One region of the Alteromonas sp. NFXS44 genome, then DNA from elsewhere that is predicted to be linked to it. Evidence: predicted binding sites of a transcription regulator. Region 1 holds the regulator's gene; each other region holds the start of a gene.
The links. The regulator FNR, encoded in region 1, switches genes on or off when oxygen is low (the NO sensors DNR and NnrR bind a similar motif). The targets are predictions, from matches to a motif close to TTGATCTAGATCAA.
Positions count from the first base shown of each region.

Region 2: a site for FNR is predicted at 2,453-2,466, ahead of hemN (oxygen-independent coproporphyrinogen III oxidase). Genes of this name have one in related genera too.
Region 3: a site for FNR is predicted at 1,880-1,893, ahead of J3369_RS20790 (high-potential iron-sulfur protein). Genes of this name have one in related genera too.

Region 1 covers NZ_JAGDEA010000007.1:93,180-97,414, forward strand. The annotation lists gene J3369_RS10630 (heavy metal translocating P-type ATPase) at 1-1,163, shown strand, start outside; gene ccoS (cbb3-type cytochrome oxidase assembly protein CcoS) at 1,168-1,359, shown strand; gene J3369_RS10640 (sulfite exporter TauE/SafE family protein) at 1,352-2,020, shown strand; gene fnr (fumarate/nitrate reduction transcriptional regulator Fnr) at 2,042-2,785, shown strand; gene uspE (universal stress protein UspE) at 2,889-3,809, shown strand; partial or broken gene J3369_RS10655 (tRNA 2-thiocytidine(32) synthetase TtcA) at 3,901-4,077, shown strand.
Region 2 covers NZ_JAGDEA010000005.1:763,997-768,231, forward strand. The annotation lists gene modB (molybdate ABC transporter permease subunit) at 1-26, shown strand, start outside; gene J3369_RS08670 (ATP-binding cassette domain-containing protein) at 14-1,027, shown strand; gene hemN (oxygen-independent coproporphyrinogen III oxidase) at 1,020-2,393, opposite strand; gene J3369_RS08680 (TonB-dependent receptor) at 2,527-4,235, opposite strand, start outside.
Region 3 covers NZ_JAGDEA010000012.1:872,441-876,675, forward strand. The annotation lists gene J3369_RS20775 (exonuclease domain-containing protein) at 1-848, opposite strand, end outside; gene J3369_RS20780 (zinc ribbon domain-containing protein) at 1,003-1,194, shown strand; gene J3369_RS20785 (flavin reductase family protein) at 1,196-1,852, shown strand; gene J3369_RS20790 (high-potential iron-sulfur protein) at 2,036-2,329, shown strand; gene J3369_RS20795 (DUF3325 domain-containing protein) at 2,351-2,689, opposite strand; gene J3369_RS20800 (PepSY-associated TM helix domain-containing protein) at 2,686-4,235, opposite strand, start outside.

The DNA.
Region 1 (4,235 bases):
TCCGTCTGCAATCCACCGCTATGGCTGCAAAGCCCCGGGTCGCTCTTATGGCTGACCGTTTTTCCAGTTATTTTGTCGCCGTAGTACTGATTACGGCTGCATCCTCATGGGCTTACTGGCACTGGCAGGGTAATGATAATGCCTTTTGGATCAGCATCGCAGTACTGGTAGCAACCTGCCCCTGTGCGCTGGGGCTGGCTACGCCATCTGCCCTCACCTGCGCAATGGCAAACCTTAACCGGCATGGCATTTTATTGAAAAGAGCCGATGCACTGGAGCAAATCAACCACGTAGATACCCTGGTGCTGGATAAAACCGGAACACTGACCGAAGGAAAGTTTGCTCAGATAAACAGCTGGTTTGCTGAGCCGGCACGGGAAAATGAAATCCGTGCTTTGATGGGGGCAATAGAGTCCCGCTCAGAACATCCGGTTGCCGCTGCCTTTGTTTCTGATAACAATCAGGCATTAATTCTGAGCCAAGTTGACGTTGTGGCCGGAATGGGTATCAGCGCGCAATGCAATGGCCGCAGTTATAAAGCCGGTTCGGCTTCTTTCACCGGTGTTGATGCCGGCCTGTCGCCCTTTCCCGCTAACGTGTTTCTTACCGAAAACGGTGTGCCCGTTGCCGCCTTTCGTGTAGCAGATAAAATTAAAGCGGATGCCGCAGACAGCCTGAGCAAACTAGCGCAACTGGAGCGGATAATTCTGAGTGGCGATATTCAGCAAAATGTTGACGACATTGCAGCGAATTTACCCGTAGACAAAGCCACAGGCGGGAACAGCCCTGAAGATAAATTAAACGCCGTGACAGCCCTTCAGCGGCAGGGCCGTCATGTGATGATGCTGGGTGATGGTATTAACGACGCGCCGGTGATGACTGCCGCTGATGTTGGCATTGCCGTGGGTAATGCCACGGATATCGCAAAAAGTGCCGCGGATGTGATTTTATTAAATGATAAGCTGGCTGTACTCGGACACCTTACTTTTATGGCCAGAAGAGTAAAAGCGACAGTCAGGCAGAATATGGGATGGGCTATAGGCTACAATCTGGTTATCCTGCCGTTTGCAGTGTCCGGCATCCTGACGCCGTGGATGGCGGTGATTGGTATGAGCCTGAGTAGTATTCTGGTAGTAACAAATTCGACGAGACTGTTAAAGTAACGCTATGAGTATAATTTACGTCCTGATTCCCCTTGCTGTGATCATTGTGGCCATTGCCATCGGCGTATTTTTTTGGGCAGTAAAATCGAACCAGTTTGAAGACCTGGATCGCCAGGGCTACAGTATTCTTTTCGATGATGATTTATCTCCTGAAGAAAAAAAACTGGCTGAAGAACGAAAAAAACTCAATGAGTGATCTGTCGTTTTTTTCTGCCTTGCTGGTCGGGCTGGGCGGAGGCGTTCATTGTGTGGGAATGTGCGGCGGCGTATCGCTGGCACTGTCTGCCGCCACGCCGGCAGGCTCATCGCCTTTACCCTATGCGCTTAGCTACAACTTTGGTCGTATATTCAGCTACATACTTGCCGGCGCTGTTACCGGCGGTATCGGACAGATAGCAAAAGAAGCTGTACCGGTGACCGGCCCTGTACTCGCCGTCATCAGTGGCATTATGCTGATTGCTATGGCCTGTTATCTGGGTAACTGGTGGCGTGGCCTGACCGCTGTTGAAGCCCTCGGCAGTAAACTCTGGCAGAGAATTCAGCCGCTGTCGAAACGGTTTTTACCTTTCAGGTCTCCTATTAGCGCCTTTCCCTATGGTATGATTTGGGGATGGTTGCCCTGTGGACTGGTTTATTCCACCCTGACATGGGCACTGGCTTCAGGGACGGCAATATCCGGTGCTGTAATCATGGCCGGTTTTGGTTTAGGAACGCTACCGGCGTTGCTGGCTGTCCGGGCAGGTGCAGACTGGCTTTCCTCAGGTTTCAGACAACCCGTATTACGTCAAATCATTGCTTTGAGTTTGCTGTTGTACGCATTATTGCTGTTGTGGCAGGCTTTAAGTAATATACATTAGAATTATCGCAAACAGCGGAAAGTGAGCATGCAAAAACGTTCGGATTTTTCTATACACTGCCAGAATTGCAGTTTCAGCCATCTGTGTCTGCCCGTGGCCCTCAACAAAACTGAGATTGAGTCACTGGATGACATCATTGAACGCAAAAAGCCTTTGCATAAACACGACACCCTGGTAGAAGCTGGCGATAAATTTACCTCTCTGTACGCTGTGCGGGCAGGTTCATTTAAGTCTTTTGTCACCGATAGAGAAGGCGAAGAGCAAATTATCAGTTTCCACTTCCCGGGCGATATTATCGGTTTTGACGGTTTACGTGACGACACTCACCAGAGTTACACTCAGGCACTGGAAACGGCTATGGTGTGCGAGCTTCCCTATTCCACTCTTGAAAAAATGTCTGAGCAATTCCCGAAATTGCGCCATCAGATCATGCGTTTTATGAGTGCTGAAATTAAGCAGGATCACGAAATGATGATGCTGCTGAATAAACGGACGGCAGAAGAACGTCTGATTTATTTTATCGCCCATCTGTCCGGTCGGTTTGAAGAACGGGGTTTTTCTCACCGTCAGTTCAATCTGAGTATGACCCGCAACGAAATCGGTAATTATCTCGGTTTAACGGTAGAAACGATCAGCCGCTTGCTGACTCGCTTCCAGAAAGAAGGCATTATCAAAGTAGACGCGAAGCTCATTACTGTTCTGGATTTTGCGGCTATGGATAAAAAGCTGCACTCTATGGACATTCCTACTCTTTGCGTGGATTAAGATCCCGTTGAAATATTGATCTGAAACAAGGTCTCTCCTGCTGTAAGTCTTATACTAAAGATGAAGGCAGTATTTATTGTCTTCATCAATAAGGAGAGACGCCATGATCACCTGCAAACGTATTCTCGCCGTCGTTCAGGCCGACAACCCTGAACAACCTGCCCTTTCAAGAGCCATCGAAATTGCCCGTAAAACCGGTGCAGAAGTACACGCACTGCTTGTTGTATACGACTTTTCTTATGACATGACAACAATGCTCACCCGCAGTGAGCGTGAAGCCATGCGTGATGCGGTAACCAAAGACCGCATTGCCTGGGCAGAAAAAAATCTGACCCGCTACGATGATTATGATGTAAAGGTTGCTGTTGAGTGGAGTGATAAACGTTACGAAGCCATTACCCGCTACACCATTAACCGTCAGGTTGACCTGGTCGTTAAAGCTACCCGCAAACACGATGATTTTGCATCAGTGCTCTTTACACCAACAGACTGGCACTTACTGAGAAAATGTCCGGCTCCGGTTTTACTTGTCAAAGCCCATGCCTGGCCTGAAAACGGTAATATTGTTGCGGCAGTCAATGTGGGTACAGAAGACAAAGAACATGCACAACTGAATGACAAGTTGACCGGTATCGCAAAGGATTATGCAGAGTTACTGAGCGGTCAGGTACATCTGGTTAATGCCTATCCTTCTGCCCCACTGAATATCGCCATTGAGATCCCCGATTTCAATCCTGAGACGTATCATAATGCTGTGCGCAATCATCATGTTCAGGAAATGGAAAACCACAGCGCTAAATTTGGGATCGGCGTAGCAAATTGCCATGTTGTCGAGGGATTACCCGATATAGCCATCCCGAAAGTGACTGAACAGCTGGATGCAGAACTCGTCGTCATCGGTACCGTGGGACGTACAGGCATATCAGCCGCCTTTTTGGGCAATACAGCAGAGCATGTTATTGATAACCTGAATTGCGATGTCCTGGCGGTTAAACCTGACGGGTTTACATCTCCGGTTAAGTAAATGCGCGATAACGGAATGCTGCTTGTGTAGCAGCATTCCGTCTGCTTTTGTATAATGGTACTTTTATTTTTCCAGCCAGTTCTGAAGTGCCATGAATCAAGTAACATCTACGCCATCTGACAACGCCAGTCACAGTGCGCAAAGTAAACAAAAATACAACTTTAACAAGTTGCAGAAAAGACTGCGCAGACATGTTGGCAAAGCCATCGAAGACTTCAATATGATTGAAGACGGCGACAAGGTCATGGTGTGCTTATCCGGCGGAAAATTATAATAAATAAATATTTTGTAAACCAACATCCCCCTCTTAAGCTCTTTCTAAATCATCATTAGAAGAAACTCTGACGGTTTATCCTATTATCCTTTGAATGTTTTAGTAAAGCTTGGTAACTTTTGAGTTACCCATTAACAATTATATATATTCTG
Region 2 (4,235 bases), on a different contig from region 1:
ACGGAGTGTCGTCATGGAAGTCGTAGTACAGGCAGCATGGGACAACTTGCAACTCAATGCCAGTATTCAATTACCGGCAACGGCACAATTTATTGGCCTGAGCGGACCATCCGGCGCCGGTAAATCAACATTACTGCGTTGCCTGGCCGGACTTACCGGTTCTGCAAAAGTCACCGGGCAGTGGGAAAATAGTCGCATCGCCAGGGTCCGGACCGGACTGGTGTTTCAGGACAGTCTGTTGTTCCCCCATTTATCAGTGGGGCAGAATTTACTGCTGGCGGCAGATTTTGCAAAACAGCAAACCTATCACTTTGATGAAGTCGTTCTGGGGTGTAAATGTAATCACCTGATGACACGTATGCCCGATACACTCTCGGGTGGCGAAGCGCAGCGGGTAGCCATTGCCAGAGCCATTTTAAACTCACCACAAATCCTGTTGCTGGATGAACCGGTGAGCGCGCTGGATGATACGTTAAAGCACGATGTGCTTAAGTATTTGACAAAGCTGGCCCGCAGCGGCCTGAAAATGCTGATGGTGTCACACGACCTCCGTGAACTGGCTTTGTACAGTGAATACATGGCCTGGATGGAGCAGGGCAGTATTGTCCATCAGGGCGCATCAAATGATGTGCTGGCACAGTTAACTCCGTCTATGCCAAATTTCGAACAGCAGTTCAGTGTGCTTAAAGGCGCATTAAAAGCACATCTGCCTGAGCAGGCTTGTTATGCCATAGAATGCGAAGGGCATACGCTCTATGCTCGCCATCCTGTGGTCAGTAAGGAACAGGCCATGCTGACCATCGACGCCAGGGATGTCAGTATCGACCGGCAGGAAGCTAATGCCTCTTCCATTGTCAATGCCTTACCCTGTGTCATTGAGTGCGTGTCTGAAAGCAGGGGCGGGCAGGTGATGATAAATCTGATGTGTGGCCGCAGCAGATTGTTTGCGCTGATCAGTCAGTTGTCCCAGGAACGGTTACAGTTCCGTGAGGGAGAAGCTGTAACCGCCAGGTTTAAACTCAGATAACTCTGGAATACCGGTGCTGAATTGAGGCGCTGCCTTTAAGGTAAGCATCGAAAGTCATACAGATGATGCGGATAAACAGTCTTGCTGACGGAAATACCTCGATACCCGTTCCGGTTACCTGTAATAGTCCATCTTCTTTAAATTCTTTCAGTGCCGCCAGTTCCGGCTCAAAATGCTGGCGGAACTGAATACCAAAAAGCGCCTCTGTTGCGGCAAAGTCCACGGCAAGATTGCACATTAGTTGTTGGATAACGTAGCGTCTGAGAAGATCTGAAGGCGACAGAAACACGCCTTTTTCTGCAACTTCTTCATTGTTATCGAGTTTGCCGTAATAGTCATTCAGGGTTTTCGGGTTTTGCAGGTAAGCATTGCCTGCGGCACTGATAGAGGAAACGCCCAGCCCCAGTAAATCCAGATCCCCCCGTGTGGTGTAGCCCTGAAAATTCCGGTGTAAATTTTTATTCCGTTGCGCTCCGGCCAGTTCGTCAGACGGCAGGGCGAAATGGTCCATGCCAATCATTTCATAACCTGCCTGTGTAAGGCTGGTGATGGCTTGTTTCATGAGTCCTGTTTTTACCTGTGCAGAAGGCAGCCACTCATCTTTTATTTTGCGCTGGGCAGCAAACCGCTCAGGCAGATGGGCGTAGCTGAACAGGGAAATCCGCTCCGGCGTCATCGCCTTTACCGCTGCCAGTGTAGAAGCAAAGGTATCAGCTGTCTGATGAGGCAGGCCATAAATCAGGTCCAGGTTCACAGATTTAAATCCGGCGGAACGGGCGCAATCTACCAGCGTGGCGATATGCGACGTGCTCTGAACCCGGTTTATCGCTTCCTGCACACGGTAATCGGTATCCTGTACACCAATACTCAGGCGGTTATAGCCTAAAGAGGCAAGGTGTCGCAAATAAGCGGGCGTGGTACGGCGGGGATCGATTTCAATACTCATTTCTGCATCGCTGACCACATCAAAAGCCGATTTAAGCATGCCTGCCAGGCGTGTTTGTTGCTGCTCTGTGAGGAACCCCGGCGTGCCGCCTCCTAAGTGTATTTGTTCCGCTTTACGGTGGCGGAAAGCAGGTGCGCGCCGTTGAATTTCTTTTTCCAGATAATCCAGATAACGATCTGCTTTTTCCTGATGTCTGGTCACAATTTTATTGCAGCCGCAGTAATAACAGAGGCTGTGGCAGAAAGGAATATGTACATAAAGTGAAACGCCGCTGGCCTGAGTGACACTCAGTGCTTTTTCCAGAGGCGCTGGTTCAGATAACCCGGAAAACGTTAATGCGGTAGGATAAGAGGTATAGCGCGGCCCGTTAATATTGTACTTCTTCAGGCGTGCGGGATCGAATAATTCGTTTGCTGACATGGTTATTCCGGCTTGAGTAGAATGCACGGAAAGTATAATCAGCAGACAAAGAGGTGTTGTTGATCTACTTCAAGTTTTCGCCAGCCAGTTTTGTAAAACGCAACCGGCCGGCGTTTACACTTCGAAATGACAATCAGAACTCGCGGGTAACAGTCACACCCCAGGAGAGCGGCTGGCCGGGATAAGCCATAAGCTTGCCGGCCTGAACAGGTACATCGAAACCGTTTCTGGCGATGTACTCTTTATTTGTCAGGTTCCTGCCCCACAACGTGATGCGTGTATCCCACTGCGGGACTGACAGTTCAACCCGTGCGTTTACCAGGGCATAACTGCTGCTGTGTTTATACGGATCGTTAGTATCATCAAGGAACAAGTCTCCCATGTACTGATAATCTGCAGCCATGACAACCGGATACCCGCCTGCCATTAATGTGTGCTGCAACGTCAGGCTGGCAGAGGTTTCCGGTTCAAAGCCCAGGCGATCACCGGTTCTGGAGCAGTAGGGGGTATCTGCAGAAGGCCGGCCGGGATCATCCGTCCCGGTGTGCCAGGGATAAGCAACCTGGCAGGTGCCTTTTTCAAAATCATCAAAACCGGTAAGGGTACGGGCCAGAGTCAGGCCGGCACGGGTATCGGAAACAGGAAACCAGACAATTTCAAGTTCATACCCTTTGGTATGTAAGTCGCCGGCATTTTGTAAATTAAAACCAAGACCGGTAAAAGTCGAGGCCTGAAAATCTTTGATTTGGGTATAATGCAGTGCACCGTTAATACGCAGGTTTTGCTCCGGAAATTGCTTTTTCACACCCAGTTCGTAAGCGGTGGCTTTTTCAGCGTTAAATTGGGGGCTTAACCCTTCGGCAATGCGATCTGTATTCATGCCTCCCGATTTAAACCCTGTGCTGGTACTGGCATACCAGAGGCTATTGTTATCTGGTTGCCAGCTTAGTTTCAGCGTCCCGGTAAGTTGTCCGTCGTTACGTTTTTCATCCAGATCACTGCGGGGAAGTACCGATGCTGTACCGAGAAAATAATAGCCCCAGCCCGCCTGAGTAAAAGGAAGCAGCGCACTGAGCTGCGTGTAATCAGGGGGATTGCCGGTTGCCAGGCTCTGAGCAAAGGAGCCAAGGGCGACAGCGGCACTCAGCGGATCAGGAATGTTTTCAGTACCTGTTGGTAATCCGTCTATGCCAGGGCCCTGTTCATCAAAACGGGCGGTCAATGTTTTATCTTCGCGGGTGTATCGTAATCCGGCGGTGACGGTAAGTTCTTCAGCAAATTGCCAGTCAGTCTGGCTGAACACGGCCAGGCTGTCCTGTTGCTGATAAGCATTGTGGGCAAACTGAGTCTGGCCGGGGGTGGCTGGCGCAACAGCGGGGACAAGGCCGGATGTTGCAACACTCAGGGCATTTATGCCGTCAGTCAGGGGTTGCAGGTCAGCCGCAGACGCTGCGAAAAATGCCGGAAATGCGTCACCGGTAGTGATAGCAAAATCCAGGTCAAGGTTCTGGCTGAAATACCACAATCCGGCGATGGTAGTGACATGCTCTCCGGACCATGTTGCCCGCAACTCCTGGGAAAACGCCTGTTGTCGGGCGTTATTGGTAGTGGAAAGCAAGTCTGCATCAGTAAAATCTGTATCTGTCTGGTCGAAGCTGTCAAAGCCACGCCAGGCTGTGATGGAGGTGAGCAATAATGCGGGGGATGTTTGCCAGTTTATTTCTGCAGAAAGCCCCTTGTCCTGCATGCGGGATTCGGGCAGGAAGCTGAGTGCCGTGGTATAGCGATAAAACTCATCACCGGTAAATAAGGTGGCATTGAACGGTGTCATCATCAGCAAGG
Region 3 (4,235 bases), on a different contig from region 1:
CGAATCCATTTTTCTTTTGCTGTGTCGCCGGGAGACTGTTCAAGAAAAGTCAGTGCAGCCTGCCGGTCGACAGAAAGCAGCTTTGACCCCAGTTTGGCGTGGTATTTTTCCGCCAGCACTGCTGAAATGGTGGAGAAGGTTTCCGGCACGGGGGCTTTTGCTGCTGCCAGACAGGCCTCATCATCAAGAAAATCCAGTTCGCCGGTGCGCGACGCATAGTAAAAAGCAGCGCCGGCATCCTCCGGCAATTCGAAGCGTGCCTGATCAGACACAGCCTGGCCCCGCGTACGCATGATGCCGAGATCACGCATGGAAAACTGATTCAGCCGCCCTTTAGTGTTGCCGAAGAACAGAAACAGCAAATAACGCATAGTGGCATCGAAGCGGCAAAACAGTAAATGCTCCACCGACAATGACGCCGGCCAGCCGTGACGTTTTATGCCATCGAATAAGTCTGCCATCAGCACACTCTTTTTTGCTGAAGCAGGCTGACCGCTGATCCCGAGATCATGCAGGTATTGCAGAATGTCGGCCTTGGTCAGCATACCGGCCAGTTCCTGCAGCGGCGCTTCTGTTACACACCCGAACCAACCGGAGGCGGAAAGCGCATCTATTTGCTGCTGCGGATGCGGTATTTCTTCGTAGTAGAAATGCTCACGGTTGATGATGGCGTATTTGCGGTTTGCTGCACGGGCGATGATGCATTGTTGCGGTTCAGGCAGTGCATTGAAATCCTCAATAAAACGCCGCGCATTTTCGTCCAGCAATGCGCCACTGGCACCGTCAAAAAAGGACAAAAACTCGCGGAAGTGATCAAGATAATATTTTTCAGGCAACGTTTTACGCATCATCTGCACCGGACACTGTACACCTGACCAAGTGTATATTTATACAGCCACCTTAATCAACCCGCCGGATGCAGTTTCCTTACAATCCGGTTATCTGCTTTCTGCGTATATTAGAAGTTAGCAACATCATTTTAATCAGTTATCCGGAGTGGTTATGAGTCTGACGACACCTAAGTTATTTCACTGCCCCTATTGCATGGAGCCGAATGAAGTAGAAATTGACGAGCAGAACGATATCAATGTTATGCAGGTTCTGGATTGTCAGGTCTGCTGCCAGCCTATTGAAATGACAGTGTACAGTGACGGCGATAACCTGACCGTTCAGGTTGAGCAGGAGAATGCCTGATATGACTGACCCGTCCATACGACATTATTCCTCTGCTGCTATTAATGAGCTGGAAAAACAGACCCGGACGAACCTGATCAACTGCTTGTCCGGCTACAAAGGGGCCAACCTTGTGGGTACCACTGACGGTAAACGGAATAATCTGGCCATTATCAGCTCAGTGTTTCATGTAGGGGCACATCCTCCTCTTCAGGGCATGTTGTTACGTCCCCATACTGTACCACGGCAAACGCTGGAAAATATTCGTGAAACCGGTGTGTACACCATTAATGCAGTCAGCGCCGGCTGGACAGATAAAGCTCACCAGACTTCTGCCCGCTATGATGAACACACCAGTGAGTTTGATGCCACGGGCTTAACACCGCTGAAAGAAGACGGATTCGCCGCGCCTTTCGTCGCTCAAAGTCCTTTGCGCATGGCCATGGCGGCAGAAGAAATAACCACGCTGCAATGTAATCAGACAGTGCTGGTCATTGGCAGAGTGCTTGATATTTACGTGATGGAGGGGGCCACCGGTGAGGACGGACAACTGGATTTGGAGAAAATGAATCTTGCCTGTATCAGCGGGTTGGATACTTACCACCGTGCGGAACCCATCGCCCGTTATGCCTATGCGAAACCGGACAAACCCGTCACGCTGGCAGGTAAAAACGCGTAAATGCACAGGTCCTGCGGTGAAGAAAAGTTAATCTACATCAAATATGTGACGGAACGATTTGGCAGTCCCGTAAATGTGTCGTATAACTATTGTCATGGTAAACCTGTCATCGCGGCAGGTTTTTTACGTTATAAGACCAAATAAAAGCAAATCATTCTCGTTTAAGCTTTATGGGAGCAAATTATGAGTAATGTGAACCGTCGTGATTTCCTAAAACTGTCAGGCACCACACTGATCGGCTTGACGTTAGGTGGCACTGCACTTCGCGCACAGGCACAGGAGCAACTGCAGACCGGCGACCCCACAGCACAGGCATTGAAATATACCCCGAAATCAACGGTGGAAGGGTCTCAGTGCGGTAATTGCATGTACATTCAGGGTGAGGACGGACAAGCTCACCGTCCCTGCGCCATTTTCCCGGGTAAACTGGTTAATACCAACGGCTGGTGCAGTGCCTGGGTAAAACGTCCGGGCTAAGTTTGAACCCGGACAGTTGGATCAGCGGGGTAATACCCGCTGAAGCCAGCCTCCCGGCACACACCAGCGCCATACAAATGCCAGCGCATCCTGCTGATAAGTAAACAGCAAAGACACCAGTACCGCTGCCACATGCAGCAATCCGCACCACACAACCAGTCCGATTTCAGTTTGCCAGCCGGCGATCGCCGGAAACGTTGCAACAGTCAGAAAACACACTGCCAGAGTCTGAAATATCAGCCTGCCCCCGGGCACATTTTCAATCTCATCACCTGTCACCGCACGGAAATGTTTCGGGTTCGCCATAGAAAAGTGCAGAAAACCGGCAATGCACAGCAGTAAACACAAAAATGTCATCATGCTGTCTGCTCCCCGGTGCTGCCCGCTTCCGGTGCAGGCCGTCTCCGGCGGGCAGTGCTGTCTTTGCGGCCTGACGGCGCGCGTTTAGATTTAGGTTCAGCTTTGAGTTTACTCACCGCATACCAGGCCAGAGCGGCCAGGATAAGACAGGCTGCATCGAATATGATCCTTAACGTATCAGGCACCGGGACAGGTGATGTAGCGACATCCAGCAACGGAATAAAGGTGAAGAGCACTGCAGCCACCAGCGTTTGCCAGAGCCAGCCTTTACGGTCGCGTCTGAACAGTCCGGCTACCACACAAAGCCCCCACACAATGAAAAAGCTGCGTATTTCCCAGTCACTGCGTGTCGCCAATTCTGCAGGCAAAAGGCGGTTCGCCCAGAAATAAGCACCGGTAGCCACCATCAGCCCGGCGATAGCACCAATGTTCGTGCCTCTCACCAGTTCGAAGCCTCTGCGTCCCATTTGCTTTTTGGCGCGCTTCTCTACCCAAAGGATAGAACCGGTCCCCACCATTAACGTGCCCAGGATACCGGCAAAGAAGAGCAACCAGCGGGTAACACTGTCGGCAAAACGGGCCTGATGCAGCATATCCATATAGTTATAAATTGCCTGGCTGGTATTCGGTGCAGAAGACGCCTCTTCTACTTTAAGAACTTCACCTTCAGAGTTAAAAACCAGCCCGCTGTTCCCGCCACGACCGGCGGACAACTCAACACGGTTCGGACCGGATACAGAAAATGTCGCTTTATCTGTGCCCGGGTTTTTAATGGTGATGCGGTCAGCAGGCACGCCCCATTCAGCAGAAGCACTGGCCATAACCTGTGCCAGCAGGGCGCTATTGTCCACAACCGGCGCTGCCGGCTTATGTTGCACTGCCCGCGCTTGCGGTGCGCCCCGTTGCGGCCCGCCCTGTCCTTGCGGACCTCCGCCACCGGGAGGACCACCATGGCCACCACCACTGCCGTTCCACGGAAGCAAAGTGCCACCTAACAGTAACAAGCCGGAGAATGTGATCATCAGATGAAATGGCAGCGCCAGCACGGATGCCAGAACGTGCCCGTCTATCCAGGAAAGCAACTTTTTCTTTGGCCTGAACATAAAAAAATCTGCAAAGATTTTACGGTGCATGATCACGCCGCTGACAATACCAATGAGCATCATCATGCTGACAATGCCGACAAAGGTCTCACCGGCAGCACGCGGTACGCCGTATAGTTCAAAGTGGAAGCGGTACAGAAAATTGCCACCGGCGGTTTCTCTCGGCTTCAGCTCCTCACCGGTAGACGCATTCAGAACGGCACGCTGCGAACGCATTTGCTGGCGATCTTCCCCGCCATTGCGCCAGCTTGCACTGACCGTTTCCTCTCTGGGTCCCGGCAAAGAAATTTGCCATTCCTGAGCCCCCGGGGCCTTGCCCTGCAGATAGCGGTACGCCACTTCAGCGCTGTTCTCAGCCGGCACAGACACATGCAATTCAGGCTGCATCCAGTGAGTGATTTCACTTCTGAAAAATGCCAGCGTACCGGTGAAAAATATCGCGA